DNA from 2 places in the Plantibacter sp. 2H11-2 genome. Region 2 is predicted to be linked to the other one. Evidence: riboswitches for the same ligand, from Rfam matches in the RefSeq annotation. Region 2 holds a riboswitch; the other holds the start of a gene.
What was found. Region 2 has a riboswitch for thiamine pyrophosphate ahead of ACQG07_RS01160 (ECF transporter S component). Riboswitches for the same ligand answer to the same signal wherever they lie in the genome.
Positions count from the first base shown of each region.

Region 1: it holds a riboswitch for thiamine pyrophosphate, as region 2 does, so the genes downstream of both, thiM (hydroxyethylthiazole kinase) here and ACQG07_RS01160 (ECF transporter S component) in region 2, are expected to answer to the same signal.

Region 1 is NZ_JBNBBL010000002.1:249,007-257,834, reverse strand. It holds gene ACQG07_RS05570 (ABC transporter permease) at 1-955, shown strand, start outside; gene ACQG07_RS05565 (ABC transporter ATP-binding protein) at 1,017-1,721, shown strand; gene ACQG07_RS05560 (hypothetical protein) at 1,773-2,174, shown strand; gene ACQG07_RS05555 (pyrimidine/purine nucleoside phosphorylase) at 2,280-2,576, opposite strand; gene ACQG07_RS05550 (bifunctional hydroxymethylpyrimidine kinase/phosphomethylpyrimidine kinase) at 2,624-4,192, opposite strand; gene thiE (thiamine phosphate synthase) at 4,189-4,899, opposite strand; gene thiM (hydroxyethylthiazole kinase) at 4,896-5,747, opposite strand; TPP riboswitch at 5,739-5,839, opposite strand; gene ACQG07_RS05535 (DUF1622 domain-containing protein) at 5,900-6,409, shown strand; gene ACQG07_RS05530 (HAD family hydrolase) at 6,420-7,103, opposite strand; gene ACQG07_RS05525 (CDP-alcohol phosphatidyltransferase family protein) at 7,184-8,461, opposite strand; gene ACQG07_RS05520 (carboxypeptidase regulatory-like domain-containing protein) at 8,566-8,828, opposite strand, start outside.
Region 2 is NZ_JBNBBL010000001.1:248,853-257,680, forward strand. It holds gene ACQG07_RS01110 (hypothetical protein) at 1-417, shown strand, start outside; gene nadE (ammonia-dependent NAD(+) synthetase) at 487-1,308, opposite strand; gene ACQG07_RS01120 (metallopeptidase family protein) at 1,400-1,750, opposite strand; tRNA gene ACQG07_RS01125 (tRNA-His) at 1,806-1,881, opposite strand; gene orn (oligoribonuclease) at 1,932-2,552, opposite strand; gene ACQG07_RS01135 (SCO4848 family membrane protein) at 2,605-2,829, shown strand; tRNA gene ACQG07_RS01140 (tRNA-Arg) at 2,860-2,932, shown strand; gene ACQG07_RS01145 (hypothetical protein) at 3,094-3,666, opposite strand; gene ACQG07_RS01150 (energy-coupling factor transporter transmembrane component T family protein) at 3,663-4,463, opposite strand; gene ACQG07_RS01155 (ABC transporter ATP-binding protein) at 4,460-5,857, opposite strand; gene ACQG07_RS01160 (ECF transporter S component) at 5,944-6,573, opposite strand; TPP riboswitch at 6,610-6,718, opposite strand; gene ACQG07_RS01165 (hypothetical protein) at 6,769-7,098, opposite strand; gene dinB (DNA polymerase IV) at 7,108-8,406, opposite strand; gene ACQG07_RS01175 (acyltransferase family protein) at 8,489-8,828, shown strand, end outside.

The DNA.
Region 1 (8,828 bases), on a different contig from region 2:
CTCGGCGATCACAGGACTGGGTGCGTCGAGCATCGTCCTCGCGGCCCCGGCCGACGGCGAGCAGGCGACGTTCGCCGACTCCGCGATCGACGCGGACGCGGCCACCACGTGGGCTGCGGTCCCCGGGGTGGACGGTGTCCAGGAACTCGGCATCAGCCAGACGCGGATGACCACGGACGATGCGCGCACCTCCGTGGCACTGTTCGGGATCAGCGGTGACGCCTTCCCGGGTCGCGCCGCCGAGGTGCCCGCTGACCGGACCGCCAGCCTGAGTCGGACCGCCGCGGAGGCCCTCCACGTCTCCCGAGGCGACACCGTCTCGATCGGTGGCAGCGAACTCGAGGTCGGATCGGTCGTCGACGACCAGTGGTACAGCCACACGCCGGTCGTCTGGACGAGCCTGTCGGAGTGGCGGTCGCTACAGGCCGCGCAAGGGTCCCCCGGCGACGGAGCGACCGCGCTCGCCATCACCGGGAACCCGAGCGCCGATGCGGTGACGGGAGCGGAGCAGGCCACCGGCACGGTATCGAAGGACGTCCTGTCGTCCCTGCTCGCGATCGGATCGTTCCGCTCCGAGATCGGATCGCTCCTCCTCATGGTCGCCATGCTGTTCGGGATCTCCGCGCTCGTCATCGGAGCCTTCTTCACGGTGTGGACCATGCAGCGCGCGGGCGACGTCGCGATCCTCAAAGCGTTGGGCGCGACGACCCGTCGGCTCTCGCTGGATGCGCTCGGCCAGGCGCTCGTCCTCCTCGTCCTCGGCGTCGGGCTCGGCATCGGCACCACCGCCGCACTCGGTTCCGCGGCTGGCACGGCGCTGCCCTTCGTGCTCAGCCCACTGACGACGCTCGTGCCCGGGGTGATCACGATCGCCCTCGGCCTGATCGGCGCGGCGTTCGCCCTGCGGTCCATCCTCTCGGCCGACCCGTTGACCGCGCTCGGCGGCAACCGGTGAACGCGCCCACCCTCCCTGCGTCCTTCCTCGCACCCACCCTCGTCACCATCGGAGTCACCGCATGATCTCGCTCACCGACGTCACCCTCACCTTCCCCGACGGCGACCACCGCGTCACCGCCGTCGACCGCGCGACCCTCGCCGTCCCGGCCGGGACCGTCACCGCGCTCACCGGGCCCTCGGGCTCCGGAAAGTCGAGCGTGCTCGCCGTCGCGGCCGGCCTCATCCGGCCCGACAGCGGCCTCGTGGAAGTGGCCGGGGTCGACGTCACCTCCCTCGACCGCCGTGCAGCCACCGACTTCCGCCGCACGAGGCTCGGCATCGTGTTCCAGCAGGCGAACCTGCTGCCGTCGCTCACGGCCCTCGAGCAGCTGTGCGTCCTCGGGACACTCGGCGGCCGCACGTCGCGGGCCGACCGGACGCGCACCCGCGAGCGGGCCGCGACGCTGCTCGCCGCCGTCGGGCTCGCCGACCAGGCCGGCAAGCGGCCGCACCAGCTCTCCGGCGGTCAGCGGCAGCGGGTCAACATCGCGCGCGCCCTCATGAACGAGCCCGACGCCCTCGTCGTGGATGAGCCGACCAGTGCCCTCGACCACGAGCGCGGATCCGCGATCATCGAGCTCATCCTCGAACTCACCGCGACCTCTGGCGCCGCGACGCTGCTGGTCACCCACGATCGGAGCCACCTCGACCGCATGGACCAGGTGCTCGTCATGGAGGACGGTCGGCTCAGCGCCGCCGCCGACTCACTGGCCCTGCAGTCCTGAGGTCCGCCGTCGCCCGGCGGTAGGGTGAGGTCACGTCGAGAGAGGACCGCCATGCGCCGTGCGACCCGTGGGCTGACCGTGATCGCGATCGTCGGCGCCGTGCTCGGCACGAGTGCCTGCACGGGTGGCGCGGACTCGCCCTCCGGTCAGAGCTCCGCGAGCGAGGCCGGCGTGATCGCACCCGTCATCGTGCAGCTCGTCGATCAGGACGGCCGCACCATCACCGTCGGCCTCGACAACGTGGTGGACCTCGTCGCCGTCGATCCGACCGTCTGGTCCGCGAAGGTCGAGGATCCGTCGATCGCGGAGTACGTGCCGGGCGGATCCCGCGGCGGCGCGTCGTTCAACCCCGGTCTGCAGCCGCTCGAGGTCGGGAGCACGACGGTGACGCTGACGAACAGCTCCGACGATTCGACCGTCGTCCTCACGCTCGAGGTCGTCGACCGGTCCTGAGCCGGGACGCTCGGACGGACCGAACCGGTCCCTGAGCCGGTCGACGGGCGCACCCCGACCGGTCCCTGAGCCGGTCGACACTTCGACAAGCTCAGTGACCAACGTTCAGATGTTGAGGTAGCGGCAGAGGTACGCGGTGGTGACCTCGACCTCGACCTGGAAGCTGCTGCTCCCCGGGACACTGAACTGCGCGTCGGGCCCGAAGTCCTGCCAGGCACTCGTGTTCGGCAGCAGCACGCGGAGCTTGCCGGAGATCACCGACATCTCCTCGGCCTTACCCGTGGTGAAGGTGTACTGCCCCGGCTCCATCACTCCGACGCTGGCCGACTCCGCACCGGGCTCGTTCGTGGTGAAGCCGATCGACTTCACGTTGCCGTCGAAGTACTCGTTGCTCGTCAGCATCAGGGGCCTCTCGTCGTGGTCCGGGACCGCGGCGGCGGATCCGGCCTTCATCGTATCGGCTCGGCGAAGAACGCCTCCTCGTGCGCGGCCGAGGCCAGGAACGCCCGTCGCATCGTCTCCCGGCCGGCCTCGTCCGCACGAGCTGCCGCCCCGGCGACGATCTCGATCGCCCGGGCGTTGGCCGTCGCGAAGGCGGGGTCGGCGTACGTGTCGAGCCACGCCGCGAAGGGGTGCTCCGCGTGCGATGCGCCGACGAGCCGTTCACCGAGATCCTGATAGATCCAGTAGCAGGGCAACACGGCGGCGACCACCCGCCCGTAGTCGCCGTCGACCGTCGCCGCGTGCAGGTGGTCGAGGTACGCCGCGGTCGTCGCCGACGGTTCCACGTCCATACCGCTGACGGCATACGTGCTGAGCCAGGTGCGGTGCAGCTCCATCTCGGCCTCGATGGAGCCCGCCGCACCGGTCGCCCAGAACACCTGCTCCTCGGCCGTCGGTGCCAGTGCACTCGCTCGCGCGAGGACCCGCGAGTAGGCCCGCAGGTAGATCGCGTCCTGCTGCAGGTACCAGGCGAACCGGGCCGGATCGAGGGTGCCGTCCGCGAGCGTCGTCACGAACGGCAGGTGGTCGATCCGGTCCCGCAGCTGGGCGATGTCCTCCCACCAGCCCGTGAGGATGCCGGCGCCGTCCTGCCTACCCGAGGTCATCCCGGCCGACGCCCACAGCTCGGCGAAGTGGCTGATCGGGCCGTTGCCCGAGCCGACCTCGAGCGAATCCCCGTGCCGGAGGCTCGACGTGAGCCACGCCTTCGCCTCGCCGAGGGCCTCGGTCCAGGATCCCGAACGGGCGACGAGGGTGGCCATCGCGCTCGACAGGGAGCACCCGGTTCCGTGGGTGTTCCGCGTGTCGACTCGAAGACCGTCGAACTCGACGAGTGATCGGTCGTCGCCCAGACCACCGGTGGCGTCGACGAGCGCATCCGGGCACGCGGTCGTCCCCGTCAGGTGCCCGCCCTTCACGAGCACGATCACGCCCGCCTGCGCCGAGACCCGTTCCGCCTGGGCGAGTGCGTCGGCCCAGCTCGTCGCCACCGGCTCGTCCGCGAGGACGGCGAGCTCCGGCAGGTTCGGGGTCAGGAGGTCGACGTGTGGCAGGAGCGCGCGCATGGCCGCTTCGGCGTCGCGGTGGAGGAGGCGGTCCCCGCTCGTCGCGACCATCACCGGGTCGAGGACGACGGGTCCGGTCACGGTCTCCTGCAGCCAGGTCGACACGGTGTCGATGATCGCGACGTCGCCCAGCATCCCGATCTTGACCGCGTCGATCACCACGTCGTCCGCGACCGCGTCCAACTGCTCGCGGAGGAACCCGACGGGCGGGGTGTGCACGGATCGGACGCCCCGGGTGTTCTGCGCGACGAGCGCGGTGACGACCGCCATGCCGTATCCGCCGTTCGCGGCGATGCTCTTGAGGTCGGCCTGGATCCCGGCACCGCCGGTCGGGTCGGTCCCGGCGATGCTGAGCACCCGCGGTGTGTCCCGGACCGCGACAGGTCGTCGACCGCGCACCCGGTCCGAGCTCGACGACTCCGGCGTCGTCGTCTGCTCCGCGGCGCTCATGCCGAGACCTCGGTCCAGGCGCTGCGGAACGCCCGGGCGGCGGCCGCCGGATCGTCGGCGGCGCAGATGGCGGAGACGACGGCGAGACCAGCGGCACCGGCAGCGTGGAGCTCGACCGTGTCCTCCAGTGACACCCCACCGATCGCGACGCACGGGAGCGGGGTCGCGGCGGCGATCGCGGCGAACCCCTCCATGCCCAGCGGCTCCGGGTGGTCCGGCTTGGTCGTCGTCGGGCGGATGACGCCGACACCGAGGTAGTCGACGGCCCCGGGAGGCAGCGCTGCGACCGCGTCGAGGTGCGCCGGGGTGTTCGCCGTCAGCCCCACGACGGCGGCCTGCCCCACGATGCGGCGCACGGCGTCGACCGGGAGATCGCTCTGACCCACGTGGACGCCGTGGACGACGGCACCGGCGGAACGGGCGGCGAGGAACACGTCCACCCGGTCGTCGACGAGGAGCAGCGCCCGCCCGGCGACGACCTCCGCCGCACGCACGGTCAGGTCGAACAGCTCTCGCGCCGATGCGGTCTTCTCCCGCAGCTGAACTGCGGTCACCCCGCCGTCGACAGCTCGGCGTACGACGTCGAGGACACCGCGATCCCCGCTGGCCGGAGCATCCGTGACGAGGTAGGTGGCGATACCGCGGCGCACGAGCTCGGCGTGCGAACGGGCCGCGAGGACCAGGTCCGCGGTGGTCGAGGCGCTCACGCGATCACCGCCAGGCTGCGGACGGTGTCGGCATCGAGGAGGTGGAGGCGGTCGAGGAAGGCGGGAGCGAAGGAGCCGGGTCCACGGCTCTCCGCGGCCGCCAGCTGCGCGGCGACCGTGTACGCGGTGGTCGCCGCGAGCGTCGTCAGCAGCCGGTCGTCGTCGAGTGACGCGAAGGCGGCGAGTACGGCACCGAGGGCACAGCCACCGCCCGTCACGAGGGTGAGCCAGGCATGTCCGTTCGAGCAGCGGACGATGCGCTCACCGTCGGTGATGACGTCTGTCGGCCCGGAGATCGCGACGACGGCACCCGAGGTGCGGGCGATCGCGGTGGCCGCCTCGATCGCGCTGTCGACCGAGTCGGTGCTGTCGACGCCGCGACCGCCGGCGCCCAGTCCGGCGAGCGCGATGATCTCGCTGGCGTTGCCGCGCACGATCGTCGGCCGGAGGGCGAGGAGTTCGGTGGCGAGCGCCGTGCGCACCGGCAGGAAGCCGACGGCGACGGGGTCGAGCACCCATGGAGTGCCGGCCTCGTTCGCGGCGGTGGCGGCCTCGACCATGGCCTCGCGCTGCTCAGCCTGCGGCGTCCCGAGGTTGAGGAGCACGCCGGAGGCGATGCGGGCGAACGGTCCGGCCTCGGTGGGGATGTCGGTCATCGCCGGGGCGGCGCCGATGGCGAGCAGGACGTTCGCCGTGAAGTTCGTCACCACGGCGTTCGTGATCGATTGGACGAGCGGCGTGCGCTCGCGCAGGCGGTCGAGGAGGTCCCCGGACGCGCTCGCAAACTCGCCGACGGACGAGTCGTCGGTGGACGGGTGGGCAGACTGCTGCGGTGTGCGAATGCTCATTCGCGACATCCCTTCGCTCGGACTAACGAGATCAGGTTCGACGGGTGTGTTCTCAGCCGATCGTCGTGGGATCGGCACCCCGTGTCACTCGCGACCACCCTAGCGGGTCGGCCCGGCTTCCGGTCCAGCGGGCGGGCGACGATGATGGAGGGATGGACTTCTTCGAGCTGGTCACCATCGTCTTCGAGGTCGCCGGTGTCGGGGCGATGGTCGTGGGCTTCGTGATCGCCGTCACCCTCTCGGCCCGCCTGTGGTGGAGCACGCGCGACGGCGCACGGGCCTTCCGGATGCTGCGGGAGACGATCGGCTCGGTCATCCTGCTCGGGCTGGAGATCCTCGTGGCCGCCGACCTCGTGACGACGGTCACGTCGACGCCCTCACTGACCGACGCACTCGTCCTCGCGATCATCGTCGTCATCCGCACCCTGCTGAGCTTCTCCCTGCAGATCGAGATCGAGGGCACCCTCCCCTGGAGGCGCCTGGCGACGACCGGCCCACAGCTGTTCGACCGTGCCGTCAAGCGCGGTGGCGAACGCACGCGGCGTCGCGCCGAGGAGCAGGACGTGTCGACGTCAGCCGATCCGGCAGCGGCGCCGACGGTCGCGGCGCAGGCCGTCCCTGACGATGAGGACGGCTTCCCCGAGCTCCGCAGTCGCAGCTAGTGCGGCGCGGCTAGCGTGCCGCGGAGGTCGCCCAGGTGTCGCGGATGAGGTCGGGCAGCAAGCGCATGTCGTCGAAGACGTGGGTGCCGTCGCCGATGAGGCGCTCGGCGGGCGTCATGCCGCCGGCGTAGGCGTAGACCGTCATGCCGGCCGCGCGGGCAGCGAGGACGCCGACGACGCTGTCCTCGATGACCGCGCACCGCTCGGGGGCCGTGTCGAAGTCGGCGGCGGCATGAAGGAAGAGGTCGGGTGCGGGCTTGCCGACGGCGACGTCGGTCGCGCTGAAGATGCGCCCGTCGAAGCGGTCGTGGATGCCCACCTGCCCGAGGTTGCGGACGACGTCGTGCAGCATCCCGTTCGAGGCCACGCACAGCGGCACCCCGGTCGCAGCGATACCGTCGAGGGCGTCGACGACCCCGTCGACCGCCTCGAGCTCGCGCTCGCAGATGCCGCGGAACATATCGCTCCAGCGCTGGATCCAATCCGCCTCGAGCGGCTTCCCGAGCCGCTGCTCGACGAGCGTCGCGTAGGTCTCGAGCGAGGCGCCGACGAAGAGCTCCCGCACCTCGGCCTCGGTGTAGTCGCCGCCGACCTCGTTGAGCAGCTGGAGGTTCACCCGGACGGAGATGCGTTCCGTGTCGACGAGCGTCCCGTCGCAGTCGAAGATGACGAGGTCCGGATAGTCGACTGGCATGCTCCGAGCCTAAACGACACCGCCTGCGCTGTGGCCGTGTGCCCTCCGGCGGCGACCTCCGACGGCGGTCGGCGTCATGGTCAGCGGGCCGCGCGGACGCCCTGTCGCTGCCAGGTGACGACCATGCGTCGCGCATACTGGGTCGCCGCGACGAAGTGGCCGAGGAGTCCCAGGAGGATCGCCACGAAGCCGACCCCGCCGAAGACCCGGTAGAGCGCCGACGCCGGATCCCCGCCGCCGAGCGCGAGGCCGATGAGCAGCGCGAAGAAGCCGACGAAGAGGAACACCGTCCGGATCTTGCCGGCGATGCTCACCGGCACCTCGGGCGTCCCGCGGAATGCGACGACGGCGACGAACGCGAGCAGGAGGTCGGGGACGATCATGACCACGAACACCTGCCACGGGATGATCTGCGCGATGGCGAACGACGCGGCGACCACGACCACGGTCAGACGGTCGGCGACCCCGTCGAGCCAGGTGCCGAGCGCGGAGACCGTGCCCATGCGGCGCGCGATCTGCCCGTCGGCGACGTCGCTCAGGAACACCACCGCGCCGACGACGAGCGCAGCCCAGTAGGAGCCGGTGATCACGAGGGCGGCGAACACCGGGAGCAGGACGATGCGCCCCGCCGTGATCGCGTTCGGGAGGTTCTTCCAGTCGTCGTCGGAGAACAGCTGCGTCCGGAGGCGCGCGAGCGGCGTCTTCTCGTGCAGGGTCACCGGGATCATCGCCTCGTCGCCGGGGATCGCGGCACCGCGGCGGAATCGGGCGATCGCGACCACCGTGACCACCACGACGAGCGCGAACAGCAGCACCCAGCCGGTGGCACCGAGGTACTGGCGGACCGTGTCGAGTGTGGCGCGGACGAGGGAGCCGACCCCGACGTAGACGGCGGACCAGAGGAGGGAGCCCAGCAGCGATGCCGCGAGGAACGACCGGTAGGGCACGCGGGCGACCCCGGCGGCGGTCGGTGTCAGGCATCGGAGCACGGGGACGAGCCTCGTGAGGAAGACGGCCTGGGCCCCGCGTCGCTCGAGCGCCTCGACCGCGCGGTCCCAGCCGTCGACGCCGAGCCGTCGGACGATGGCCGAGTCACGGAGGCGACCACCGGAACGCCGACCGAGGAGGTAGCCCAGCTGGTCCCCGAGCGACCCGCCGAGGGCGACCGCGAGGAACAGCACGAGGGCACCGGGGGCGGAGTCGAGCATGGCCGCGAGGAGGAGCACCACCGGTTCACCGGGGACGACGAGGCCGAGCCACAGGCCGGACTCGGCGGTCGAGAACAGGAGCCCGAGGAGCCAGATCAGCGGATCGGGCAGCGCCGTCGCGGCGTCGTTCACCCACCCGATGATGTCCACGGATCCCCGTTCAGCAGTGCGATCCGCACTCCTGGGTGGGGCGCGGCTCGCCCAAGTCTACGGACGAGCCGCGCCCTCCCATCCCCGAGGGGTCGTTCAAACGGTCATTCGCCGGACAGCTCGTCCCGATTCGCGCGTCGACGACGCAGGACGGCCGCGGTGACGACACCTGCGGCACCGAGCACGAAGAGCGCTCCGGCAGCGACGATCCACGGCATCGCGTCCGCGCCGGTCGAGGGCAGACGACCCGCGTTGCTGGGAACGGCGGGGTTGCTCGGAACGGCGGGGTCGCTCGGCGTCGCCGTTGGGACGGGCGGCACCGGAGCGACCTCATCGGCGACGAGCACGAAGGTGGGCACCGTCTGGA
Region 2 (8,828 bases):
ATCAAGGGTGCGGCCGTCGCCGCGGACTGGGCGAACCACCAGCTCCACGAGATGAAGCGCAACTCCGCGACGTTCGGGTACGAGTTGGACCCGGTGGTCGAGGACTTCCGCGACCGCCTCGTCGAGTGGTCGAAGAAGCCGGCACGGGCCCGAAAGGACTTCGACGGGGACCTCCGTCGCTGGCGCGCCGAGTCCACAGGATCGGAACAGGCGCTCGTCGCGGAGCAGGAGTCGTGGGTCGCCAAGCAGCACCACGAGCAGTACGCCGCTGTGAAGCCCGCGTCCACCGCCCCGGCTGCACGGCCCGGCGACATCACTCGCTCCACGGGCGGCACGATCAACACCAGCACGACGCAGCGCATCATCGACGACGTCGCGGTCCTGGAAGCCGAACGCAAGCAGTCCAGCGTCAGCTGACCACCGCGACTGACAGACGGCGGCCCGATCATCCGATCGGGCCGCCGTCTTCGTGTCAGGGGTGCGTGGTCAGCACCACCAGGTGTCGAACTTGCTGACCGGGACCTGCCGCTTGTGCTCCGTCGCCGCGTACCGGGCCTCGATCGCTTCGGCGGCCACCGGATCGATCTCGCTCCCCTCGAGGAAGTCGTCGATCTGCTGGTAGCTGAGCCCGAGGTTCTCCTCATCGGTCTGGCCGGGGGTGCCGTCGAGGAGATCGGCGGTCGGGGCCTTCAGGTAGAGGCGTTCCGGAGCGTCGAGCGACTCGAGGAGCGCACGCCCCTGACGCTTCGTCAGGCCACTGAGCGGGAGCACGTCGGCCCCGCCGTCGCCGAACTTCGTGAAGAAGCCGGTGACCGCCTCGGCCGCGTGGTCCGTCCCGACCACCAGGAGCCCCTGCTGACCGGCGATCGCGTACTGCGCGACCATCCGTGCGCGCGCCTTCGCGTTGCCCTTGACGAAGTCGCTGAGGGGTTCGCCGGTCGCATCCGCGTACTCGGCTTCAAACCCGTCGACCGCACGTTGGATGTTGAACACGACGGAGTCGTCCGGGCGGATGAACGACAGCGCCAACTGGGCGTCGTCCTCGTCGTGCTGCACGGCGTATGGCAGACGGACGGCGACGAACCGGGCCTCTCCGCCCTCGGCTCGGACCTCTTCCGCCGCGAGCTGGCACAGGCGCCCGGCGAGCGACGAGTCCTGTCCACCGCTGATCCCGAGCACGAACCCCTTCGAGTGCGTCGTCCGCAGGTACGACTTCAGGAAGTCGATCCGGGAACGGACCTCGACCGCCGGGTCGATCGTGGGGCTGACATGGAGTTCCGCAATGATGCGGGCCTGGATCTCGCGCATGTCCCCAGGCTACTCGCTCACCGGAGGCGCACCCGGAACTCCGAGGCACTTGCAACACACCGGAAACACGGCTCGGTGGACGAGACGGGTCTCAGGCCCAGCCGAGCTCGTGCAGCCGCTCGTCGTCGATGCCGTAGAAGTGCGCGATCTCGTGGACCAGGGTGGTGTGGATCTCGTCGGCGAGCTCGTCGAGCGTCTCGCACGCCGCCAGATGCGGCTCGCGGTAGACGATGATCCGGTCGGGCATCTCACCGAATCCGTAGCGGTCGCGCTCCGTCAGGGCGACGCCGTCGTACAGCCCGAGCGTGTCGAGCGTGCCGTTCTCAGGGCGGTCCTCGACGACGAAGACGAGGTTGTCGAGACCGTCGACCATCTCGTCGGGCAAGCGGTCGAGTTCGTCCACCACGAGGGCTTCGAACGCCTCGGTGTCCAGCTCCAACATGCCCGCTCCCCGGATACGACAGAAGCCGGAGGGATCCTCCGGCTTCTGTACGACATGGGGTGAGTAACGGGGCTTGAACCCGCGACCTCCTGGACCACAACCAGGCGCTCTGCCAACTGAGCTATACCCACCATGCGACCTGCTCCGCGGAGACCGCGTCACAAGCGACTGGACGAGTCTATTACATGTTTGGGGCGTACCGTGACACGACCGCTTCCGAAACCTGCTTCGCGTCGTCGGAGGACGGGCCGGGGAGGTCGACGAACAACGCTCCGCGGTAGTAGGCGAGCTCACGGATCGACTCGAGGATGTCCGCCAGCGCGCGGTGTCCGCCGTGCTTCGACGGGGCGTTGAAGTAGACCCGCGGATACCACCGACGGGCCAGTTCCTTGATGGAGGAGACGTCGACGTTGCGGTAGTGCAGGTGGGCGTCGAGCCGCGGCATGTACCGCGCGAGGAATCCTCGGTCGGTCCCGATGGTGTTCCCGGCCAGCGGCGCCTTCGACTCGTCGGGGACGAAGCGCTGGATGTACTCGATGACCTGGAACTCGGCGTCCGCGACGCTCACGCCGCTCGGGATCTCCTCGAGCAGCCCCGACGTGCGGTGCATGTTCGTCACGAACTCACCCATGTTGTCGAGTGCCGACTGATCGGGCTTGATCACGACGGAGTAACCCGGGTCGAGGATGTTCAGTTCGAAGTCGGTGATCACGACGGCGATCTCGACGAGTTCGTCGACCTCCAGCTCGAGTCCGGTCATCTCGCAGTCGATCCAGACCAGACGGTCCCCAGCTGTGCTCATGGGTCGAGTCTACTCAGCACGACCGACGCCGCCGGTTCCGTAGACTCGAGCGGTGATCATCGCCATCTCCGCCCTGCTACTCGTCAACGGTGTCTACAACGTCGTCGTCTGGCCCCGCTTCCTCAAGCGGATCGTCGCCGACCCGCGTGCCCGCGACGATCAGGGACGTGCGACGACGTTCCTGCGCGTCCACGTCATCCTCATCAGCATCGCCCTCGTCCTCGCAGCCCTGTCGCTCGTCTTCGGAGTCCTCGGCCTCCTCGGCGTCGGCGCCTGAGACACCGCTGCGGTATCCTGGACGACGCCCGCCTCCGTAGCTCAGGGGATAGAGCAGGAGCCTTCTAATCTCTTGGTCGCAGGTTCGAATCCTGCCGGGGGCACCTCACCCTTCGACAAGCTCAGGGACCGGAACCCGAGACCTCACCCTTCGACAAGCTCAGGGACCGGAACCCCAGTCCTGACCCTTCGACAAGCTCAGGGACCGGAACCCGAGACCTGACCCTTCGACAAGCTCAGGGACCGGGAACCCGAACCTTGGGTCTCAGGGACGGAGCCAGGGGCTCCAGCGTTCGGCGTGGTCGCGCCGGAGGGCGCCGAGGACGAGCGCGGAGACCTGGGCTGCCGCACCCGTCGCCTCGATGCGGAGACCCGCATCGAGGTCGGGCCGCTCCCGCTCGATGAAGGCGTCCTCCTGGAGGGTCCACTCGGCGAGCCAGTCGACGCCGTCACCGCGCCCGATGAGGCGGTCGGTGCGCTGGACCACCGGCGCGTCGAGCCACAGCACCGTGTCGGCGAGTATTCGCGACGCCCGCGACGACGACCCGCAACCCTCGACGATGAGTGGACGGTCACTCGGCACGAGGTGCGCCTCCGCACGGGCGGACCGTTCCCAGTCCCAGCGCCGCCACTCCCCCGCGCGCCGCTCGGAGAACGGTGTGAGGATCCACTCGACGAGGAGTCGAGCACCCTCGTCGAGCCCCTCCCACCCCGGATACAGGTCGTCCATGTGGACGACCGTGCTGGCCGTCAATGCGGACGCCACCGAGGAGGCGAGCGTCGTCTTCCCCGTGCCCGACCGTCCGTCGATGAGCAGGACCGGCGGAACCGCGCTCACTGGCCCACGACCCGGAACGTGCCGGCGAGGACCGCCGTGGACAGCGCGAAAGCCATGATCACGATCGTCACCAGGACGGCGACGAGGTCAGCCCGGCCCAGGCGGGACGGTCTGGCCCAGGTGCGTTCGTTCGGTGCCCCGAACCCCCGCGCCTCCATCGCCGTCGCGAGCTTGCTCCCGCGGCGGATGGCGAACACCAGCAGCACGAACGCCATGGACGCGAACCGCCGGACCACTCCCCGGTCCCCCAGCCCACGGGCACGACGGGCGAGCGCGAGACTGCGCCAGTCGTCGATGAAGAGTCCGAGCATCCGCGCGCCAGCAAGGATCCCGAGCACGAACCGCGACGGCAGCTTCGTGATCTGGGACAAGCCGTCGGCCAGATCGGTCGGATCCACCCGCGCGAAGAGCAGGATCGTCGGGAGACCGAGCGCCAACACGCGGATCGTCACGGCGACCGCCAGCTCGATCGAGTTGTCCGTCACCCTGACGAACCCGAGCGACAGGTACTCCGTCCCTCCCGGCTTCGCGTACAACAGCATGCTGATCCCGCCGATGGGCGCGAAGACGAGCACCGGCAGTGCCCGCTTCAGCAGCGCGGTGAACCGCAGGCCGGAGAGCGGGAACAGCATCACTTCGAGCAGCACCGCCGTGCTCGCACTCACCCAGTCGATCGTCAGCAGCAACGGGACGGACAGGATGAGGACGGCCAGCACCTTCGTCACCGGATTCACGCGGTCGAGTGGCGGTCGATGGTGCAACACCGTCGAGCGGTCCGCTGCCGTGAGGCTCGTCATGCGGCCCGCCTCCCGAGTTCCAGCGGTTCGAGGAGGATGCGATGGTCGCCCAGATGTTCGACGACCCCCGCGTCATGCGTGACGGAGACGATCGTCGCGCCGCGCTCGAGCTCGTGCTGCAGCAGGCGGACGAGTGACAACCACGTGCGTCGATCCTGCCCGAACGTCGGTTCGTCGAGGACCATGACCGCCGGCCGGGCGGCGAGGACGGTGGCCACCGACAACCGGCGCTTCTGACCGCCCGAGAGGCTGAACGGGTTCGCCTCGGCAAGACGACCGAGACCGAGCGCCTCGAGGATCTCGGAGACCCGCTCGTCGATGGCGGTCCGGGACCAGCGGAGGGCCTGCAGGCCGACACCGAGCTCGTTCCGCACGGTCGATGACACGAACTGGTGCTCGGGATCCTGAAAGACCGTCCCGATGCGTGTGAGCAACTCGGTGGACTTCCAGCGGATCGGCCGGGATCCCAGCCTGCCGGCGAGCTGCGGTGCGGCGGTCACCGTCCCCGTGATCTCCGGCAGCAGTCCCGCCAGCGTGAGCGCGAGCGTGGACTTCCCCGCGCCGTTGGGGCCGACGATGACGGTCGCCGCGCCCTCGGGCACCGCGAGCCCCAGGCGCTCCTGCACCGGCTGCTTCCGCGTTCGACCGATCGCCAGGTCGTCGGTCGTGATGACCGCCGCTGATGGGCCGGACACCGGACGAGGGGCCAACCCCAGCGGGATGCCCGGCACCCAGACACCCGCATCGGCCAGGCGCTGCCCGACGTCGTCGAGGACGAGGTCGGGTGGCCCGTCGGCGAGGACACCGCCGTCGGCGTCGAGCACGACGACCCTGGTCATCAGCTCGCGCCAGACGTCGACGCGGTGTTCGATGACGACCAGGGTGGACGAACCGTCATCGACCAGCCGAGCGACGGCGTCCCGCACCTCGGCCACCCCGGCCGGGTCGAGGTTCGCGGTCGGTTCGTCGAGCAGGAGGAGCGAGGGGTGCATGGCGAGTACGCCGGCGAGGGCCAGCCGCTGTTTCTGACCCCCGGACAGCGCCGAGGTCGAGTGGTCCAGCGGCAGGTCCAGTCCGACGGCCTCCAGCGAGGCGTCGACGCGGCGCCAGATCTCCTCGCGCTCGACGCCGAGGTTCTCGCAGCCGAAGGCGACGTCGTCGCCGACCTTGGACAGGATCACCTGCGAATCGGGATCCTGCAGCACGAGCCCGATACGACCCCTCGCTCGTTCAGGCGGAACGCCGTCCACGAGGAGCGAGCCGTGGGACTCCCCCTCGTCCGCACCGCCGAGGACGCCGGCCAGTGCGTGGATCAGCGTCGACTTGCCGGCACCGGACGCCCCCAGGAGGAGGACCCGCTCGCCCGGTTCGATCACGAGGTCGAGGTCGCGCACCGCCCAGGCCTTCCGACCGGCATGACGCCACCCCCAGTCCCGCGCGACGACGCGCGCCGGACCGGTCCCAGCCGCTCCCGGCACGATCAGACCTCGCGCCGAGCGTCCCGCCCCGACGCGAACCGACTGAGCGCTCCGGTCGACGCGAGTGCCCTGACGAGTGCCCAGCCGACGACACCGGCGAGGATCGCGCCCGAGACGAGCAGCGAACCGAGGTAGATCGCGTTGAACTCGACACCCTTCTCGAGGTTGCCCGACATCACGAGCTCGAGGAGCCACGCGCCGGCCCCGGCGCCGGCGCCGGCGAGGATCGCCGGAACGAGGCCGAAGCGCTTGTACGCGAGCGCCGCGAACACCAGCTCAGCACCGAGGCCCTGAGCGAGGCCGGAGTACACCGTCGTGACGCCCCATGCGTTGCCGATGAGGGCGGAGACGATCGCACCGATGGTCTCGACGAGGAGTGCTGCGCCGGGCTTCCGGATGATGAGTCCGCCGAGCACCCCGCCGAGGAGCCAGATCCCGACGGCGATCCCGCCGAAACCGGGCGTGACGGCGCTGGCACCCGCGTACCAGAGTGATCCAAGCGTGTTCCACGCCCAGAAGATGAGGCCGGTCGCGACGCCGAGCACGGCGACCACGACGATGTCGACGACCCTCCAGCGCAAGGTCCGCGACGCAGCGCGTTCAGAGGGTGAGATCTTGGTCGATGCTGACACGATACGTGCCCTTCCTGTAGACGGAAAAGAGCACGGGATAGCGAGAAATGGTCTCCCTGCGCTGGCATGATCCAGATCAGGTTCGACGGTCGAAGGCGAATACCTTCCTCTCAGCCCGGTTCACCGGACTCCCGTGGTGGCACGAGTCTAACCCCTGCCGTGCGCACTCGCACGACAGGGGTTCGACGGGGAGGGCTACTTCTTGAGGGCCTTGATGAGGCCGGCCAGAGCCTTGCCGCTCACCCAGATGAACGGGATCGCGACGGCGATGAGCGAGATGAGGTTCGGGTCGAAACGGAGACCCTCGTCGGTCTTGATGTAGGCACCGACCGGGATCGAGACGCCACCGCCGCCACCGCCGCTCGGGGCGTCGTCGCCGTCGCCCTCGGAGCCGCCGCCGAAGCCGTAGTACGTCAGCGCGACGGGCACGAGCTTCGTGCCGTCGACGTCCTGCTGCTCCCCGTAGGCTGCGGACACGCCGAGCCCCTTCGCCTGTTCTGCCAGCTTCTCCACGAGATTCGTCATACCGCGAGGCTACCGCTCGGTATCCACCGGTCCAAGGGGTTGATCCGTGCTCCCAGCACCCTGCGAGTCTCCGCGACTGCCGAGTCCGCGACGCCTCGGCTTGCCGAGGAGGGAGGCGGGAGCGATCGCGAGATCGCCGAACCGGCTCGCGACCCGGTCGATCGTCTGCTCGGCTTCACGCCACTCCTCGTCCGGGTCCCAGAGCCCGGCACCGGCCTCATCGGCGGGGACGAACTGGTCGACCTTCACCCCGACGAGGCGCACGAGACGCCCACCGCGATCGAGGTCGTCGAACAACGACGCCGCCTCGTCGTAGACCCGACGCCCGACGTTCGTGGCCTCGCCGATGGTGCGCGACCGCGTGATGACGCTGAAGTCCGCATAGCGGACACGGATGCTGATCGTCCGGCCGGCGTAGCCGCCCTTCCGGAGCCGGATCGCGACGAGACCGGCGAGGTTCAGCAGCTCGCGCTTGAGGATGGTCGGGTCGGAGACGTCCGTCGGGAAGGTCACCTCGTGGCTGACGCTCTTCTCGCGTCGTGCCAGCTCGATGCCGCGCGGATCGATCCCGTTCGCGAGCTCGAGGAGTCGGCGACCGGAGGCCTCACCGACCGCGCGCTGGAGCATCGACAGCGGGGTGGAGGCGAGCTGACCGATGGTCCGGATGCCCCGGTTCGTCAGCTGCTCCTCCGTCCGACCACCGACCCCCCACAGCGCGCCGACCGGCAACGGGTGGAGGAACGCCAGGGTCTCGTCGGCGGGCACGACCAGCAGGCCGTCGGGCTTCGACAGGCCGGAGGCGAGCTTCGCGACGTACTTCGTCGATGCCAAGCCGACCGAGCACGGCAGACCGGTCGCGTCGAGGACCCGTTGCTTCACGAGCGCCGCGATCGTCCGTGGGCTCCCGAGCAACCGGACCGCGCCGGACACGTCGAGGAAGGCCTCATCGATGCTCAGCGGCTCGACGAGCGGCGTGACCGACTCGAAGACCTCCATCACCCGGTCGGAGTACTCGCGGTACCTGCCGTGGTGGGGTGGCAACACGACGGCGCTCGGACAGAGGCGCATCGCCTGGGACACCGGCATCGCCGCTCGCACGCCGTACCGGCGAGCCTCGTAACTGGCGGAGGTGACGACCGACCGCCCCTCCTTGTTTCCCACGATGATCGGCAGACCGCGCAGCTCGGGCCGTTCCAAGAGCTCGACCGAGACGAAGAACGCGTCCATGTCGACGTGGAGGATGGGGGTACCGCTGTCGTCGGCATCGTGCGCCGAGACGCGACGCGACGCTCCATCCTGCCGACTCATGCCTCCATTGTCTCAGTCGCCTCCGACACGCTCTCCACAAGGGCCGAGGCGGGAGGGCCCGGCGACGCTAGGCTGTCCGGCGATGAGCACGCGAACGCGGACCGGGTCGGCCCCGGCGGTCCCAGACCTCTCCGGGCGGGACCTCGCCCTCGACCTCGTGCGCGTCGCGTGCGTCGTGACGGTCGTCATCGTCCACCTCCTGATGGTCGCGGTGGCCGTCGAGCCGGACGGCACGATCGGCATCTCCCGAGCGCTCGAGCAGCAGTCGTGGTTCGACACGGGTACCTGGTTCGGCCAGATCATGCCGCTGTTCTTCATCGTTGGCGGCTTCGCGACGATCACCGGCTGGCGCAGCACCGTCCGACGTGGTGGCGGGACCAGCGACTTCCTCCGGTCCCGGGTGTTCCGACTCGCCCTGCCGA